4 regions of the Mesorhizobium sp. M0296 genome follow, and region 3 is predicted to be linked to each of the others. Evidence: predicted binding sites of a transcription regulator. Region 3 holds the regulator's gene; each other region holds the start of a gene.
What was found. Region 3 encodes LexA, which represses DNA repair genes until DNA is damaged. Its sites were predicted from a motif close to TGTTCNNNNTGTGTTCNG; they were not measured.
Positions count from the first base shown of each region.

Region 1: the regulator LexA is predicted to act here: its motif matches at 2,484-2,501, upstream of parE (DNA topoisomerase IV subunit B).
Region 2: the regulator LexA is predicted to act here: its motif matches at 1,778-1,795, upstream of uvrA (excinuclease ABC subunit UvrA).
Region 4: the regulator LexA is predicted to act here: its motif matches at 2,653-2,670, upstream of dinB (DNA polymerase IV).

Region 1 is NZ_JAMYRZ010000008.1:182,787-187,449, forward strand. Features, by position in the region: gene NKI97_RS10950 (FUSC family protein) at 1-319, opposite strand, end outside; gene parE (DNA topoisomerase IV subunit B) at 362-2,413, opposite strand; gene NKI97_RS10960 (GGDEF domain-containing protein) at 2,687-3,856, shown strand; gene gcvP (aminomethyl-transferring glycine dehydrogenase) at 3,929-4,663, opposite strand, start outside.
Region 2 is NZ_JAMYRZ010000020.1:32,947-37,609, reverse strand. Features, by position in the region: gene uvrA (excinuclease ABC subunit UvrA) at 1-1,628, opposite strand, end outside; gene NKI97_RS19670 (hypothetical protein) at 2,323-2,619, opposite strand; gene NKI97_RS19665 (ATP-dependent Clp protease proteolytic subunit) at 2,713-3,318, opposite strand; gene NKI97_RS19660 (SRPBCC family protein) at 3,345-3,869, opposite strand; gene NKI97_RS19655 (ArsR/SmtB family transcription factor) at 3,866-4,180, opposite strand; gene NKI97_RS19650 (cupin domain-containing protein) at 4,263-4,652, opposite strand.
Region 3 is NZ_JAMYRZ010000004.1:48,506-53,168, forward strand. Features, by position in the region: gene NKI97_RS05820 (ComEC/Rec2 family competence protein) at 1-568, shown strand, start outside; gene lexA (transcriptional repressor LexA) at 562-1,296, opposite strand; partial or broken gene kynU (kynureninase) at 1,743-2,989, shown strand; gene NKI97_RS05835 (hormone-sensitive lipase) at 3,086-3,916, shown strand; gene NKI97_RS05840 (molybdopterin molybdotransferase MoeA) at 3,924-4,663, opposite strand, start outside.
Region 4 is NZ_JAMYRZ010000044.1:18,458-23,120, forward strand. Features, by position in the region: gene NKI97_RS29625 (hypothetical protein) at 544-1,188, opposite strand; gene dinB (DNA polymerase IV) at 1,359-2,600, opposite strand; gene ybiA (riboflavin biosynthesis intermediates N-glycosidase) at 2,731-3,279, opposite strand; gene NKI97_RS29640 (GNAT family N-acetyltransferase) at 3,378-3,836, opposite strand; gene NKI97_RS29645 (hypothetical protein) at 3,910-4,248, opposite strand; gene NKI97_RS29650 (hypothetical protein) at 4,454-4,663, shown strand, end outside.

The DNA.
Region 1 (4,663 bases), on a different contig from region 3:
AGACGGCAAGAACTGCAACCAGCAACCACGGGTTGGCATCGAAAACAGTGGTAATGCCGATCGCAGCCAGCGCGCCGGCAAGCGTGCCGAGGAGACGATAAAACCCCTTCGCCAGCACCATGCCGGCGACCGGCTGTGCGACGATGAACACCGTCATCATCGCCCATTGCGGGTGGTCGAGCTTCAGCGCATAGGCGGCCAATATCGCGATGAGGCCGGCCGAAACGGTGCGCAGGGCAAAGATCCAGTCCGAGCGCGTCGGCCGCGTCAGGCCAGCGATCCGCGTGCCGATATCGTCCTTCAGCCGCGCCCAGGTCAAGTGCTCGTCTCCAGCTCAGAAGGCCAAGCTAGCGGCGGGAGCTCAGATATCCAGCACTTCCGTCTCGGCGAATTCCGCGCGTTCCTGGATGAACCGGAAACGGGCCTCGGGCTTGGTCCCCATCAATGCGTCGACCGCATCCTTGGTCGCCGCCTCGGCATCGATAACGTCGACCCGCAGCAGCGTGCGCTTTTTCGGGTCCATGGTGGTTTCCTTGAGCTGGGCGGCCATCATTTCGCCCAGCCCCTTGAAGCGGCCGATTTCGACCTTGCCGCGCCCGGTGAATTCGGTGCGCAGGAGTTCGTCCTTGTGCGCGTCGTCGCGGGCATAGGCGACCTTGCCGCCTTGCCGGATCGAATAAAGCGGCGGCACCGCCAGATAGAGATGGCCGCCGCGGACCAGGCTTGGCATCTCCTGGTAGAAAAAGGTGATCAGCAGCGAGGCGATATGGGCGCCGTCGACGTCGGCATCGGTCATGATGATGACCCGGTCGTAACGCAGGTCCTCGTCGCGATATCTCGAGCGCGTGCCGCAGCCAAGCGCCTGGATGAGGTCGGATATCTGCTGGTTGGCGGCAAGCTTGTCGTTGCCGGCGCTGGCGACGTTGAGGATCTTGCCGCGCAGAGGCAGCACCGCCTGGCTGGCGCGGTCGCGCGCCTGCTTTGCCGAACCGCCGGCCGAATCGCCCTCGACGATGAACAGCTCGGCACCGGCGGCGGCATTCTGCGTGCAGTCGGCGAGCTTGCCGGGCAGGCGCAGCTTGCGCACCGCACTCTTGCGCGACACTTCCTTTTCCTGGCGGCGGCGCACCCGCTCGTCGGCGCGCGCGATCACCCATTCGAGCAGTTTCGAAGCTTCCTGCGGATTGTCGGCCAGCCAATGGTCGAACGGGTCGCGGATAGCGCTTTCGACGATGCGGATCGCCTCGATCGTCGCCAACCTGTCCTTGGTCTGGCCGACGAATTCCGGTTCGCGGATGAACACCGACAGCATGCCCGCCGCCGAGATCATCACATCCTCGGAAGTGACGATCGAGGCGCGCTTGTTGCCGACCAGGTCGGCATAAGCGCGCAAGCCGCGCGTCAGGACGTTGCGGAAGCCGGCCTCATGCGTGCCGCCCTCCGCGGTCGGGATGGTGTTGCAATAGGAATTGATAAAACCGTCGCCGCCGAACCAGGTCACCGCCCATTCGAGCGAACCGTGGCCGCCCTGCTTCTCGCTCTTGCCGGCAAACATTTCACGGGTCACCTGGAATTCGTCGCCGAGCGAGGCTTTCAGATAGTCCTTGAGGCCGCCCGGAAAATGGAATTCTGCCTTGGCCGGCGTCGTGTCCTTTTCCTTGATCAGCGACGGATCGCAGGTCCAGCGGATTTCGACACCGCCGAACAGATAGGCCTTTGACCGCGCCATGCGGTAGAGCCGCGCAGGCTCGAAAGCAGCACCCTTGCCGAAAATCTGCTCGTCTGGATGGAAGCGGATCTTCGTGCCGCGGCGGTTGTGCACCTCGCCGAGCTGCTCCAGGCCGGTCACCGGAACGCCTCGCGAGAAGCGCTGGCGATAGAGCTTGCGCCCAATCGCGACCTCGACCTCGAGATGGTCGGACAGCGCGTTGACCACGGAAACGCCGACACCGTGCAGGCCGCCGGACGTCTCGTAAACCTTGCTGTCGAACTTGCCGCCTGAATGCAGCGTCGTCATGATGAGTTCGAGCGCCGGCTTCTTGAATTTCGGGTGCGGATCGACCGGAATGCCGCGACCGTTGTCGGTTACGGACAGGTATCCGTCGGCGGAAAGCTCGACATCGATGAAGGTCGCATGGCCGGCGACCGCCTCGTCCATCGAATTGTCGATGACCTCGGCGAACAGATGGTGCATCGCCTTGTCGTCGGTGCCGCCAATGTACATGCCCGGGCGGCGGCGCACCGGCTCCAGCCCCTCCAGCACTTCGATATCGGCGGCACTGTAGCTCTCGCTGGCGTCGCGGGGCGCCGGCCGCTTCGCCGCCTGCACCAGCGGGTCGGCCGGGCGCGCGGCGGCGCGAGCCGGTTGCGGCTGCTTGTCCAATTTGGCGAAAAGATCGTTATTGTCGTCCATGCCGGTCCTGGATTCCGATGCTGCGAATCACCACCCGATACTGCCACGCTTTTCGCGGGCAGGCGACGGAGGTTCCTGTTACGTTCGAGGATAGAGCCTCTTACTGCAAAACCATTCGACAGCCAAGCGGCGGAAATGGGGTCGAAGCTTGGGGCATCGACGCTTTGTAAACCTTGTCCGAAGGTTACGCCGCAAGGTTGGCTGAAAAACGATATCCGCGAACTCTCGCTGACCTAGAATGCAGTGGAACCCTCAAGAGGCTGTCGCTTAAGCATGTTGGATTACAGTTCGCTTCTGCTCGCGGCGGCGCTGTCGGGCACGTGCCTTAGCATCACCATGTTTGCGATCTGGTTCAGCGCGCCACAGGCACGCTTTGTGCTGACGGTGGCCTGCGGCATCCTCGTGCTGGTCGCACATGTCGTGTTGTTTTGGCATTACGCAAGAGATCCAAGCCCCTGGCTTTGCCAGATCGTGCTTGCGCTTCTCAGCCTCGGTTTCCTGATTATCTGCCTGTCGGCTATGCAATATCTCGGCATAGGCGACTACAGGCGAGCCATCTTGCCGACCTTGGTTGCGATGGCTGTTTGCGCGGGCGCGACGTATCTCGGGTTTGATGGTGTCGGCATTATTGTCACCTACGCGACGGTAACGGCGCTGCTCTCGCTCATCGGGGCGATGTTCTGGATTGAGGGTGGTCACGATCGCCGGATATTGCTGGTCGTCTCGTTCCTGAGCGGCGTCTGTGCGCTGTCGTTCGGACTTTGCGGCGCGGTCCTGCTGGTCACGGGCCAATGGGTGCTGGGTGTTGCGCCCGACAATTGGGCCGAGCGGGTGAATTCCGTCGTGGCCGTCGCCTGCATGACCGGGCTCGGCGCATTGACGCTCTCCCTGCACCATTTGCAGGCGCAGATCGAACTGAAGGCCGAGACGATGACCGATCCATTGACCGGGCTGATGAATCGGCGGGCGTTGACGGCACTCTACGGCGAGCGGGTCTTCGGTCCGTTCATGTCCGTCGCCATGTTCGACCTCGACCATTTCAAGAGGACGAACGACGTATTCGGTCACCCGGTCGGCGACCAGGTCCTGCGCTGCTTCGCCGGCGTCATCAGGAAGTACGCCAGAACCGGCGTCGACGCCTTCCGGTTGGGCGGCGAGGAATTCGTGCTCGTCATGTCGCGGATGACGGAAGAGAAGGCCTATGACATTGCGAGCAAGATCAGCGTCGCCTTCGGCACGGAAGTCGTGGCCACCCAGCTCGGTCCGTTGCGAAGCACAGTCAGCGGCGGCATCGGCTTTGGCGGAACAAACGGCACCGGTCTCGACGATGTGCTGGCCGAAGCCGACGCAGCACTCTATGCGGCAAAGCGCGCCGGGAGAAATCGCGTCGTCGTCCGGGACCGGGCGAGCAAGGCCGACGGGCCGGCCTTGCGTTCTGCCTGATTGAGGTTTCTATCTTCTTGTTAGACCCACGATCTTGTCCGAAAACCGGATTCCACTTTTCGGGATCATGATCTATTCCGCCGCACCCAGATATTCCGACAGCGGCGGGCAGGAGCAGACAAGGTTGCGGTCGCCGGCGACATTGTCGATGCGCGACACCGGCGGCCAGTATTTTGCCGCCGTGTCGGCATCGCCGGCGGGGTAGGCCGCCTCCAGGCGCGAATAGGGATGGGTCCACTGGCCGGCCAACGCCTCGGCGGCGGTGTGCGGCGCATTGACTAGAGGATTGTCGGCCAACGGCCATTCGCCCTTCGCCACCTTGGCTGCCTCGCCGGCTATGGCGATCATCGCCTCGCAGAAGCGATCCAGCTCGCGCTTGGGCTCGGACTCGGTCGGCTCCACCATCAGTGTGCCGGCCACCGGGAACGACATGGTCGGTGCATGGAAGCCATAGTCGATCAGCCGCTTGGCGATATCGTCGACGCTGATGCCGGCGCTGTCCTTGAGCACGCGGGTGTCGAGGATGCATTCATGCGCAACGCGTCCGTTGCGCCCTTTGTAAAGCAGGGGGAAATGCTCGCCGAGCCGCGTCGCCACATAGTTGGCGGAGATGATCGCCGTCTCGGTCGCCTGCTTCAGGCCGGAAGCGCCCATCATGCGGATATACATCCAGGTGATCGGCAGGATGGAGGCACTGCCGAACGGTGCCGCCGCCACGGCATGGGCCGAGCCTTCGGTGACGTGGCCGGGCAGATATGGCTTCAGGTGCGCCTTGACGCCGATCGGGCCGACACCGGGGCCGCCGCC
Region 2 (4,663 bases), on a different contig from region 3:
TGGTGCAGGCCGATCGACGGCTCGTCGAGCACATAGAGCACGCCGGTCAGGCCGGAGCCGATCTGCGAAGCCAGCCGGATGCGCTGGCTCTCGCCGCCCGACAACGTGCCGGAGTTGCGCGACAGCGTCAGATAGTCGAGACCGACATCGTTGAGGAAGCGCAGCCGCTCGCGGATTTCCTTGAGCACGCGCACCGCAATCTCGTTCTGCTTGTCGTTGAGCGAAGCGGGCAGATCGGTGAACCACTGGTCGGCCTTGCGGATGGACAGCTCGGTGACCTCGCCAATGTGCTTGCCGGCGATCTTGACCGCGAGCGCCTCGGGCTTCAGCCGATAGCCGCGGCAGGCCGGGCAGGGCGTGGCCGACATGAAGCGCTCGATCTCCTCGCGCATCCAGGCGGATTCGGTTTCCTTCCAGCGGCGCTCGAGATTGGGGATGACGCCCTCGAAGGTTTTCGTCGTTTTGTAGGAGCGCAGACCGTCATCATAATGGAAGGTGATTTCGCGCTCGCCGGTGCCGTGCAGGACGGCTTGCTTTGCCTCCTCGCTCAAATCCTTGAACTTGTCGCCGAGCTTGAAGCCATAGGCAATGCCCAGCGCTTCCAGCGTCTGCGCATAGTAGGGCGAGCTCGACTTCGCCCAAGGGCTGACGGCGCCGGCGCGCAGCGAGACATTCTCGTCGGGCACGACCAGGCTGGCATCAATGGCGCGTTGGCTGCCGAGCCCGTCGCAGGTCGGGCAGGCGCCGAACGGATTGTTGAAGGAGAATAGCCTGGGCTCGATCTCGGGAATGGTGAAGCCGGATACCGGGCAGGCGAACTTTTCCGAGAACAGCATGCGTTCATGCGTCTCGTTCTTCGATTTGTTGACCGAATCCTCGCCGGTCTGGCTGGCGTCGAGCGGCTTGTCGGCAAATTCCGCCACTGCCAGCCCGTCGGCCAGCTTCAGCGCGGTCTCGATGGAATCGGCGAGCCGCGTCGCCAGATCGCCGCGCACGACGATGCGGTCGACGACGACGTCGATGTCGTGCTTGTACTTCTTGTCCAGCGCCGGCACGTCGGCGATCTCATAGAAGACGCCATCGACTTTGACGCGCTGAAAACCCTTCTTCTGCAGCTCCAGCAGTTCCTTGCGGTACTCGCCTTTGCGGCCGCGCACCATCGGCGCCAGAATGAACAGCCGGGTGCCTTCCTCGACAGCAAGCACCCGGTCGACCATCTGCGAAACCGTCTGGCTCTCGATCGGCAGGCCGGTGGCCGGTGAATAGGGTACACCGACGCGGGCGAACAAAAGCCGCATATAATCGTAGATCTCGGTGACGGTGCCGACCGTCGAACGTGGGTTCTTCGAGGTGGTCTTCTGCTCGATGGAGATGGCCGGCGACAGGCCGTCGATCTGGTCGACGTCAGGCTTCTGCATCATTTCGAGGAATTGCCGTGCATAGGCCGAAAGGCTCTCGACGTAGCGGCGCTGGCCCTCGGCGTAGATGGTGTCGAAGGCAAGCGACGACTTGCCCGACCCCGACAGGCCGGTCATGACGATCAGGCTGTCACGCGGCAGGTCGAGATCGACATTCTTCAGATTGTGTTCGCGTGCCCCGCGAATGGAGAGATATTTATGGTCGGCCATCGCCGGTCGCCGCCTCAGAATCTGGAATTCGTGGGATGGGCGGGTTTTCCCGACCATCCCCTATGTAGGTAATTTCGCCGCCTTTTCGAGAGACGCCACAACTCTCGACCAAAGCGTTTAACCGCCTTTCGCGCGAACGGGCAAGCGGAAAGAACAAAGGCCGAACACGCTCCTGACAAAAGCTGCCCGCGCAGCCGGCTTCACAAAGCGTCTCGCGATCACATTTTTCGGCAACCCGGCTATTCAAGGTTGACGTCCCCGCGTCATGGGGGCAGAATCCAATTGTCAACGAAGCCGGCCGTCTTTCGATGGCCTCGCGGCCTGGGGCTAGCCTGCGAGACGCCGCGGGTTATGCGATGAGCGCTTCGACGACAGTCGCAACGAACAGAAGGAGAGCAGAGGCATGACTCCACCGGATTGTTCCTTGAGGCTCCACGTGTCGCTGGAGCCGCGGCAGGTATAAGTGGCCAGGGTCAGGCGTTTTCGCTGCCCGCCAAACGGACCTGCCGATCCCCATAAAATCAGAGACTGCTAGTCGGATCGTCGGCTGAATGCCGCGAAGCATCCGAAATAAAAAGCCGGCAGTACACTCCCGGCAATTTGGATTTCAGATCCAAGAAGCCCCGTCAGTTGCAAAAGCAATGGCGGGGCTGTTCGTTTGAAGCGCAATATTTGTGGTTCACACCAGGCGAACTTAGCGGCTGGAGGGCCTGATCCCGCCGGTAGCGACATCGATGGTGATGCTGCCGGAAATCCGAACGTCGGTATCGCCAATCTTGAAGGTGCCGTTGCCGTTGCCTGGAGCCACGTCGTCAGGCTCAGGCTGCGGCGCTGGCTCGGCGATGCGATAATCGCTGGTCACACCGGGCAGGGCGCCCTTTTGCGAAGACGTCGAATTATCTTGGGCAAGTGCCATACCCACCAGCATGTTCGTGCCGGCAACGGTGGCGACGGCAAGGCATAACACGCTGGATAAACGGTTCGCGATCATCACCGGACTATAGTGCGGCGATAGCGCCGAAGCCAGACCAACGGCGCTGAAAGTTGCCGGCGCTCATATCGCTCAGTTCCGTTGGAAGGTGCCTCACGCGGCCTGTTTGCGAGTACCGAAAACATGGTCGACGAGGCCCCAATCCTTGGCCTCCTGCGCGGTCATGAAAAAGTCTCGGTCGAGCGTGCGTTCCACTTCATCGTAGGTGCGGCCGCAATGGTGGGCGTAAAGATCGGTCATGCGCCGCTTGGTGCGAAGGATGCCCTCGGCATGGCGCTGGATGTCGGAGGCTTGGCCCTGGAAGCCGCCGAGAGGCTGATGCAGCACGATGCTAGTGTTGGGTAGCGCGATGCGCCGCCCCGGTGTGCCGGCCATCAAAAGGAACGAGGCCATCGAGGCGGCGAAGCCCATACAAACGGTGGAGACCGGGCAGCTGATATACTGCATCGTATCGTAGATGGCGAAACCGCTGGTCACCACGCCGCCCGGCGAGTTGATGTAGAGCGAGACCTCCTTGTCGGGATTGTCGGATTCCAACGACAGAAGCTGGGCGCAGACCAGCGCCGAGGTGCCGTCGTCGATCGCCCCGTTGATGAAGACGATGCGCTCGCGCAGCAGCCGCGAAAATATGTCGAAGGCACGTTCGCCGCGGCTCGACTGCTCGATCACCATCGGCACCAGATTGGCAAGGCCGCTCATCGGTTGTCTCCGTTGACTGTTGTCGTTCAGGCCGCGCGCAGGAAGAGGCGCGGGGTGTTTGCGGCGACCTGCTTGTGCCTGGGAGTGCGCGCTTCAAAGGAAAGCCGGCAACCGGCGCCTGCCATCGCGATCTCCGGCACTGCTGCCCGAGCAAAACCATCATGGACGATACGCAGATGCGTGCCGCCGGAAACGGTGCGGTAGAGCGTAAAGGTGACGATGCTGTCCACTGGGCTGTCGTTCATTGCGCTGTCCAGGGGGCTGCCGGGCGGCACCTGCGTATCGCCGGGCGCCGGCCGCTCCCGCCAGGAATAGCGCAGCAGCCGTCCGGGATCCGCGTCGAGGATTTCGCACTCGATCGGCGCATTCGGCGCTTTAAAGGCAAAGCGGTTGCCGATTTCGGGCTTGATGTCGTTCGGCATCATCCAGGCCGCGAGCAGGTCCGGCACCGTCAGCGCCCGCCACACCTTTTCCGGCGGTTCGGGCAGCTCGCACTCGAACTCGATCTTGTCTGCGGCCATTTCGGCGCGTTCTTTGCCTCGGCTGGTCATTGGTCCATGTCCTTCAAAACCGTCTTGAGCCTTTCGATGCGCTCTGGCCAGAACGCACGGTAGCGTTCGATCCAGCCGAGCAGTGGCGCAAGCCCCTTCGGATCGACGCGGTAATAGGCGTTGCGACCGGCCCGGCGCTCGACCACGAGGCCGGCGCCGCGCAGCACTGCGAGATGTTGCGATACCGCCGGCTGCGATACCGGTATGCCAGTGCGCAGTTCCGACACCGTCATCTCGCCGTCGGCGAGCCGCTCATAGACGGCGCGACGCGTTGGATCCGCTAGTGCCCGAAAAATGTCTGCTTCGATCATGCCGAAAGCATAAGTCAATACTTATCTGTTTGGCAAGCCGTGTTTTTTAAGACAGGCGGTGTTTTTTAAGACAGGCGAGGTTTTACAAACTCGCCGGAAGCCAGCGTCTCACCATGTCCGGGGATCCCTTGAACGTCGCCTCGAAAACTGGTGACGCGAGCACGGCATGGATGTGAAGCAATTCGGAGCCGATGTTTCGGAAGCCATGTTGCCTGTGCGCGGCGACAACAAGCGACTGTCCCGCAGTCAAGACGAGATGCTCTTCGTCGATCCACATCTCGGCCCTGCCAGCGATGACGGTAAGCACTTCCTCGACCGGGTGCCAATGTGTCGGGGCGCCAACCGCCGGTTCGACCCACTGTTCGAATATGCAAAGTTGAGTTGCGCCGTTGCGGGCAGAGACATGCATGCGGGTCTTTACTCCCGTCCGCCATTCTTCTTGCGGCTGATCGTCATGCTCGACCATCTTCATGCGGTCGCCTC
Region 3 (4,663 bases):
GGACGCACGGCTGGTCGCGCTGCCGATCGGCAGCGGTGAACTCGCGGTCAACCGGGCACGCCCGAATGAGTTCACCATCGACAACTGGAAACGCGCGCTCACATCAGAGGCTATCGTCGCGCCGGAAACACCTGCAAAGAACGACCCGCAATTCGACATTGCCGATCCGGCCGACCTACCGCCGGGCATGCCGTTCATTTGCACGGACGGCCTCTGCCTTGCCAGGCATCCATCCGGCGCGATCATCGCGCAAGCCAAGGACCGCGATACTGCGCGGCCAGCCTGCGCCTTTGCCAGCTTGATCGTCATCGACGACGCCACCGCGCATAACCCCTGCTACTACGACCGGCTGGTCCTCGTCGTCACCAAACGGCAACTGGCGCGCGCGGGAAGTGCCGCCGTCTACTTCGATCCACAAGCGGCAACGCGCGCCGAAATCCGTTTCGCGGTCGAAAAATCATACCGGCCCTGGCACGTGCAGCGGAAATTTTCACGCGCGGCACGGGGCCTGCCACCATACCGCAGGGCCGACAACCCCAAAGCCGGCGCCAAGGGCGGGGCTCAGTAGCGGCGGATCAGTCCGACGAGCTTGCCCTGCACCTTGACCCTGTCTGGTCCGAAGATGCGCGTCTCGTAGGCCGGATTGGCGGCTTCCAGGGCGATCGAGGCGCCCTTGCGGCGGAACCGCTTCAGCGTCGCTTCCTCCTCGTCGACCAGTGCCACCACGATCTCACCGGGGCTCGCCGTATCGGCATTGCGGATGATCACCGTGTCGCCGTCGAAAATGCCGGCCTCGATCATCGAATCGCCTTTGACCTCGAGCGCATAATGCTCGCCGCCCATGATCATATCCGGCGGCACCGAAATCGAATGCGTCTGGTGCTGGATGGCGTCGATCGGCACACCGGCGGCGATGCGGCCCATCACCGGGATCGAAACGGCGGCGACGACATCGTCGTCATTTCCGGCTGCGGGCACGCGCGACGATGTCGGCTTGCCTTGCCGAGGACCGCCTTGCCCAAGACTGCCCTGGATGACACTCGGCGAGAACTTGCGTGCCGCATTGAGGCCGGGGGCGATCGAGTCAGGCAGGCGCAGCACCTCCAGCGCACGGGCCCGGTTGGGCAAACGGCGAATGAAGCCGCGCTCCTCCAGCGCCGTAATCAGCCGGTGGATTCCGGATTTGGAAGCCAGGTCGAGCGCTTCCTTCATCTCGTCGAAGGAAGGCGGGATACCGCTTTCCTTCAACCTTTCGTGGATGAACATAAGCAGTTCGTGTTGTTTGCGTGTCAGCATAGCGACCCCCAACAGAATCAGAAAAACAAACCCAGAACAAACACTATCTGTTCCAGTTGTGTTCCGCAACTGTTTAAAGTTTAATGAATGCGTTAAGGCTCGGGAAACAAACGACGTCCCTACCGGGGTACCGTATTTTCACCGCCGCGAGCCTCATCGCCTTGATTCTGCTTTCGTTTGCGCCCTTCTGGCTTCCCGGAGGCCACATTGACATCGGCCGTCGGTCGGCAAAGGGCACGGAAGTGAACCCCTATCGACTGTGCGGTTTGGTCGATGCACCGTGAACGAAACGAACTCAAAACGCCAACCTCGGGTTAAGTCCCCGGTTTCCACCGCCTGGTCAGGCTGCTTCTCGCCGGTGGAGCCTTGCTGCGCGCAACCAGGGAATGGAAGAACAGTCGACGCGTGTCGGGCGTTGCGTTGGATCTTGGGGGAGCAGACAAATCATGACAGGAATTCCCGATCTCGTGGCCATAAAGGCGATGGATGCCGCGGATCCGCTGCGCGCGATGCGCGACCGCTTTGTATTGCCGCAAGGAGTGGTCTATCTCGACGGCAATTCGCTAGGAGCTGCTTCACGTGCCGCTTTCGATGAACTGCGCAAGGCCGCGACCGAAGAATGGTCGCATGATCTCATCCGCGCATGGAACACGGCCGGCTGGTTCAACATGCCGCTTGAACTTGGCGACCAGCTCGGGCGCCTGATCGGTGCCGCGGCCGGCCAGACGGTGGTCTGCGACACGACATCGGTCAACATCTACAAGCTGCTGCACGCCGCCATGGCCATGCGACCGGAGCGGCAGGTCATCGTCGCCGAGGGCGATAGTTTTCCGACGGACCTCTACATGGCTGAGGGTGTGGTTTCGACGCGAAAAGATACGCTGCTGCGCCTCTCGGGGGTCGACGCGCCGAGCATCGAAGAGCTGATCGACGAACGCACCGCCGTGGTGCTGGTCAACCACGTCAACTACAAGTCGGGCAACTGCGCGACATGCCGGCGCTGACGCGCAGGGCTCAGGAAGCCGGGGCGATGATCGTCTGGGATCTCTGCCACACCGCCGGCGCGATGCCAGTCGAGCTCGACAAGGCAAACGCCGATTTTGCCGTTGGCTGCACCTACAAATATCTGAATGGCGGCCCGGGCGCGCCTGCCTTCATCTATGCGGCTGAGCGGCATCTTTCCGACATCCAGCAGCCGCTCACCGGCTGGTGGGGCCATGCACGGCCCTTCGCCTTCGAGCCAGGCTATGCGGCCGGCACCGGCATCCGCCGGTTTCTGTGCGGCACCCAGCCGGTGCTGTCGATGCGCACGCTGAAGGGCGCGCTCGACATCTGGAACGATGTCGACATGACGGCGGTGCGCAAGAAGAGCATCGCGCTGGCGGATCTGTTCATCGAGCTTGTCGAGGCAAAGTGCGGCACTTACGGGCTCACGCTCGAAAGCACGCGCGATGGGGAAAAACGCGGCAGCCAGATTTCATTCATGCATGAGCATGGCTACCAGGTCATGCGCGCGCTGATCGAACGTGGCGTGATCGGCGATTTTCGCGCGCCATCGACCATGCGCTTCGGCTTCACCCCGCTCTATGTTGGCTATGCCGATGTCTGGCAGGCCGTCAAAGTGCTTGAGGACATCCTGCGCACCGGTGCGTGGAGGGATGCGCGCTTCGCCATCAAAGCAGCTGTCACTTGAGATTGATGCGAGAGCTGGAATCGTGAGGCTGGCGACGACGCGCCGCGCGATGCTCACGGCTACGTTGCAAGGCCATATTGCCAGGGAGGGCGCAGGGTGTTCGAACGTCACATTGCCGATTGGGACAACGCCTATGCCAACGGCGCCAACATAGCCGGCAGCGATCGCTGGCCGGCGGCCTGGATCGAGCCCGCGCGGGTTTTCCGCGACGTGCTTTCGACCGAGGGCAGGGCGCGGCTCGACATGGCCTATGGCGACAACCCATGCAACCGGCTCGATCTTTTCCTGCCGGCCATCAAGCCTAAGGGACTCGTGGTGTTCGTTCATGGCGGCTACTGGATGGAATTCGACAAGAATTTCTGGTCGCATCTTGCCGCTGGCCCTGTTGATCGCGGCTATGCGGTGGCGATGCCGTCCTACACGCTCTGTCCGCAGATACGCATCGGCGGCATCGTCAAGGAAGTCGGCGCGGCGATCGGCAAGGCGGCGGCGATCGTTGCAGGGCCGCTGATGCTGACCGGGCACTCGGCCGGCGGCCATCTTGTTAGCCGGATGGTTACGGCGACGACGCCGCTGGCGCCCGAAGTCGTCCGGCGCGTTCGTCATGTGGTGTCGATCTCGGGGGTGCACGATTTGCGCCCGATCATGCGCACCGGCATGAATGAGACGCTGGCGATCGATGAGGCCGAGGCGCAGGCCGAAAGTCCGGTGCTGCTGCGCCCGATGGACAAGGCCCGCCTGACCTGCTGGGCCGGCGGCGGCGAGCGCGCCGAATTCCTGCGTCAGAGCGCGTTGCTGGCCAACATCTGGATCGGCCTGGGTTCCGCGACCAGCTCGGTGGTCGAACCTGACCGGCATCATTTCAACATCATCGACGGTTTGGCCGATCCAGACCATCCGCTGACCCGGACCTTGATTTCGGAGTGAGGCAGGTTCAGCGTAGCATCAGCACGTCGCAGGGGGAGCCCGCCGCCGCGGCAGGAGCGAACGGCGTGCGAACGATCAGCCCGTCGGCATCGGCCAGCATTTTCAGCATCGAGGAGTCCTGGATGCCGAACGGCGTCGCCACGAGCGTACCGGCGTCATCTATGACAACAGCCCGCACATAATCTTGCCTGAGATCGTTGGCCGGCATGGCGGCACCGAGCCGTGCCCGACGTATATCCTGCTGAAAGGCGCGGCCGCCGAGCCGCGCCAGCAGCGGCTTCAGGAAGAGCTGAGTGCAGACCAGGCTTGCCACCGGATTGCCGGGCAGGCCGATGCAGCGAATGTCTCCCAGCCGCCCGAACATCAGCGGCTTGCCCGGCCGCATGGCGATCTTCCAGAAATCGAGCGTCATGCCTTGCCCGGTCAGTACGTCATGAACGAAGTCGTGGTCACCGACCGAGGCACCGCCCAGCGTGACGATGACGTTCGCGCCAGCCTTCACGGCCTTTTCAACCAGCGCAGCGATCGCCTCCCTGCGGTCCGGCGCGATGCCAAGGTCGAGCGCGCGCGCACCGACCGACTGTGCGGCAGCGGCGACACCATAGGCGTTAGAGGAGATGATCTGGTCGGGGCCAAGATCGCTGCCCGGCGGCAGCAATTCGTCGCCGGTGGCGATGATGGCGACCAGCGGCCGTTTGACCACGCGCACCTCGGGGTGATTGGCCGATGCCGCCAGCGACAAGGCCG
Region 4 (4,663 bases), on a different contig from region 3:
CGTAGCCTGATCACGGATAGGCGACACAATGTGAGGTCTGCCCACCCGGAAGTATCCGGGTAGGTCAGATAATCACCGACGCAAGTCAAGCATGTGAAGCGTTGCACGAAACGCTAGCTCGCGTTTCGCATGCTAAGAGTGCGCCTTTGAGAAGGAACTGTCCACAACTTGGACGGGACATGATGATGATTGCAGCATTCCATGCCGATTTCCGGTCCTGCCAAAATCGTTGCTGCTCTGATCGCTGCCGAACGCCCGCTTCTGGGTCATTTCGGGACCCTCGCGGGTTCTCGTCGAACCGGTGTTTCCTGCCGGCCCGTGGGTTGGCCGTGCGGCCGGCACCGCCCTGATCGCTTGGGGCGGCGCAACGCTTTTGGTCTGACGACCAGGGCCGCCTCGAATGTCGCATTTGCAGGAGGAGGGCGGGCCCGGGCGGCACATCAAACCAGTCTGCATTACGAGGTGGCCAGCAACCCAGGCCGCCTGGCTCGGGCGCGGCAGATCATTCACACGTGAACCATTCGCCAACCGAGCGGGGACACCCTAGTTGGTGGTGACTTGCGTCACCGCCACGCCGGTTATCCTGCCGTTCCCGGCTGTGTAGGTGAGCGTCTGCGTGACCGTGGCGTCCTTCTGGTCGGGAGACGAAGCAGGATAAGAGGCGGCGAAGCCGAAATGGCCGTAACGATCGGGCTTGGCGGCGCCAAATTTCGCGGCCACGTCGCTCAGCGGCGCTCCGACGCCGGGCGTATCGAGTTCAATAGCTGTCAGGCTGGCAGGCGCGCCGGCGCATCCTTCCGGCACCTTGCCTTCCGGGTTCGGCTGCAGGGCGACGGACAGGACACCGTGGTCGGAGCCACCCATCTCGCCGGATACGAACCAGAAGATCGACGGCGATCCGCCAGCGTCGGGGCCGGCATAGCAAAGCCAGTGGCGTGAATCTCCGGCGTCACCTTCATCGTGCATCGCTCCGCCGAAGGCTTTTTCGACATCGGCAAGCGTGGTTTCCTCAAGCTTTATCTCCAGCGGCCCAGCCTTGACCTGCTTGAATAGCGGGCTGGCCAGCGGCGAGTTGATATCGCCCAGGGATGGAATCGCCCGGTCTGGGTTGAGCGGCTTGGCCAGCGTCGTTGCATTGGTCACCAGTCCGGCAACGATGAGTGCGAAATATCCGGCGTTCTGTCCCATGCCGATCTCCTGTCGTTCGAAATGAAGGTGCGGAAGCATTTGCGGGCGGGTGCTACCCTGTCTGGCTGATACCCAAACCGGTGCACGACCAACTGGACCGAAGATAAATTCACAAGTCCGCAGCCTTCAACGTCATTCCGGCGACTTGGCAACCAAAGTGTAATCGAGGCTCACAATTCCTTCTCGGCCAGCTCCCGAAATGCGTCGGGAACCGACCGCTGTAGCCCGAGCGCGACCGAGGCGTAGCCGACCGCCTCCCAGCCGAAGCGGTCGCGGATCTTGTCGACGGCGCGGTCCGCGGTCCAGCGCGCCGCGCCCTTGCTGGTGCCGGGGCGGCGGCGGTCGTCGTCGAGCCCGAGCGGCAGTTCCAGTTGCAGGCCGGCATGCTGCTCCAGATGCGATACGGCGATCGCCAGCAGCGAGATGGTCTTTTCGTGCGGATGGTCGATGAGCACCTTGCGCACCAGCGCCTCGGCGATCTCGGCCAGCATGGCGGTTGCCGAAATCGGCTGATCGAGCGTGATCGAGCGCGTCACCGAGCGCAAATCGGCAAAGCGGACGCGAACCGTCACTGTACGGCCGGGCCGGGATTTCGCCCGCAACCTCGTGGCGACCCTGTCGGCCAGATGCAGCAAAGCGGGTACGAAGACGTCCTCGTCGGCCGGTTTTCGGCCGAGCGCCGACTGGGCGCCGGCAGAGCGTGCCCGGCGCTGCGTCTCGAGCTTGCGCGGATCGCGGTTCCATGCCAGCGCGTTGAGTTTTTCTCCGGCCGCCGGCCCGAGCAGGCGCTCCAGCGCCCCACCATTGGTCTTCGCCAGCTCGCCGATGGTGTTGACGCCGATGCCGGCCAGCCGCTCCTTGGTGACCGGGCCGACACCCCACATCAGCTCGACTGGCAGGTGGTGCAGGAACTCCAGCTCGTGGCGGGGATCGACCACCACCAGCCCGTCGGGCTTTGCGACCTGTGAGGCGATCTTGGCCAGATGCTTGGTGCGGGCTACGCCGACCGAGATCGGCAACCCGAGCTCGGCCCGCACGCGGCGGCGGATCTTGCCGGCGATCTCGGCAGGCGAGCCGAACAGATGGGTGCAGCCGGCGACGTCGGCAAAGGCCTCGTCAATGGAAATCCGCTCGACCACCGGCGTGAAATCGCCGAGCACCTTGATGGCCGCATCGCCCAGCCGCTGATAGTCCTTGAAATGGCCGTCGACGAAAATGAGTTGCGGGCAGAGTTCCCGCGCTCGCCGTCCCGGCATGCCGCCGCGCACGCCGAACGCCTTGGCTTCATAGGATGCGGCAAGTACTACCCCGCCGCCGACGGCAATCGGCTTGCCGCGCAAGGCCGGGTCGAGCAATTGTTCGACCGAGGCATAGAAGGCATCCAGATCCGCGTGGAGGATGTTGGCTTCCATCCGGCCCGTTCGCCCGCGGCGGTTCGAACGCCGCATTGTCTCGAGTTGTGATCAGAACATAAAGAGAACATTGTGGGTGGATTGTCAAGCAGCGCGGAGGCTGCCGCAGATGACGAGCGGACGGCAATGTTCAGCCGCGCAGCCGATCGCGGGCCTGCATCAGCGCGAATCCCAACAGGTTCTCGCCGCGCCACAGCAGCGGGTTCACCGCCCTCTCGTCATCCGCCGCTAGGCCGATGCCCCACACCCGGTCGACAGGGCTCGCCTCGACCAGCACCCGGTCATGCGTCGACAACAGATATTCGCGCAGCGCCGCGTTCTGACGGAACTTCTGAAAGCTCCCTTCAGTCACGATGCGATATTTGTCTGCATCCCATTTGGTGCCATCGAAGCCGCTCACCTGGCGGCCAAGCTGCTTTGCCTGCTTGGGACTCGCCGCCCTGAGGATTTGTGTTGCCGTCGGAGCATCACCGAACAGTCGTGCCTTCTCGGCCATCATCCAGTGTTCGGCAGTCGGATAGCTCAGGCCATCGACGGTAAAGGGCGCATGCCACCACTGGCTGAAGCACGACGTGGTTATGCGGCCGTCCTTAGACGGCTGATGGCCCCAGAAGAACAGGAACTTCTGCCGGGGCTTTGCGCGAAAGGTTTTCTCAAGCCAGGTTCGGTCGTAAATCATGGGCGGATGGAGCAGGGCGAAAGGCCGGCTTGTCAATGCTCCATCCAGAGTGGGTAGCGAAGATGAGCGGTCGGCGCTGAATGCGATGAAATGCTGATCTATAGCGCCATCTTGTAGCCGAGATGACTGGCGGTGAAGCCGAGGCGCTCGTAAAAGGCGTGCGCCTCCCGTCGACCTTTGTCCGTGGTGAGCTGGACGAAGCTGCAATTGCGCGAACGGCAGGTTTCAATCGCCCATTCGATCATCAGCTTGCCGACGCCGCGGGAGCGCCATTGCCGGGCGACGCGAACGCCTTCGATCTGGCCGCGCCAGGCGCCTTTTCTCGAAATGCCTGGAAGGAAGCTGAGCTGCAGCGTTCCGACCACTTGCCCGGCCTCGACGGCCACGACCAGCAACTGGTTGGGATCGGTATCGATTGCGCTGAAGGCATCGAGGTAGGATGGCGCCAGCGGCGTGGACGGGTCTTCCCGGTTCGCGCCGAGCACGTCGTCGGCAAGCATTGCAACGATCGCAGGCAGGTCGGGCGCCTGCGCGCGACGGAATTCGATCTCGCTCATCGCGCGGAGACATACGGCGCGGTGTCGGCGATCGCAATATCCGTTTTGACTTGCAAGGGAGGCCCGCGCGCCTTCAGGTGGCCTCGAGCGCCCAGAGGCGGTGGCCGTAGCGGCGGAAGAAGCGGGCGAAGAGGCGTTGCTGCCTGGCGCGGGCAAAGTCGGCGGTGCGCCTTTCCTGTCGCCAGCGCGGCATGTTGCGGAACATCGACACGAAGCGGGCAGCGTCCTCGATCGCTTCCTCGGCCGACTGCGCCGGGCGGATCGCCGCCAGGAACAGAGCGCGGCTCGGCTTCATCTGGTCAATCGCCGCCTTGCGCTGGCGATGACCCTGGCGTGCCTTGCGGATGCCGTCCTGGCGGATGGCCGCGAAAGCGAAGCATGGCCGGGCTGTCGCCGCTATAGCCGCAGGCATGGGCGAACTGGGCTGGGTCCATCGTCGTTCCCTTGCTGCCGGCCGGCTGCGGTTCTGTGGCTCGCGCCGATTCCAGTCCGCACCATATATAAGCATAACTCAAATAATTGAACAAGTGAAACTTTCACGTTGGTGCAAGCGGAACCGACTCGACTCCGCCCCGAAAACCGATAATGATGTGAACAAAGCAGGAACAATGATGGGGATGGCTATGGCATTAGCGGGCAGGGAAGCGACGATCGCCGATGTTGTCTCGATTGCCGTCGAATGCATCGATTGCGGCCGCAACAGGTGGTGGAAACCGGCCGAGCTCAAGCGGCATGGGGTGATGCCGGAGACACCGCTGGCCGCACTTTCGGGGCGCCTGATCTGCAAGGCCTGCCGGGCCGACGGCCTGCCGGGCGCCGCCGTCTCG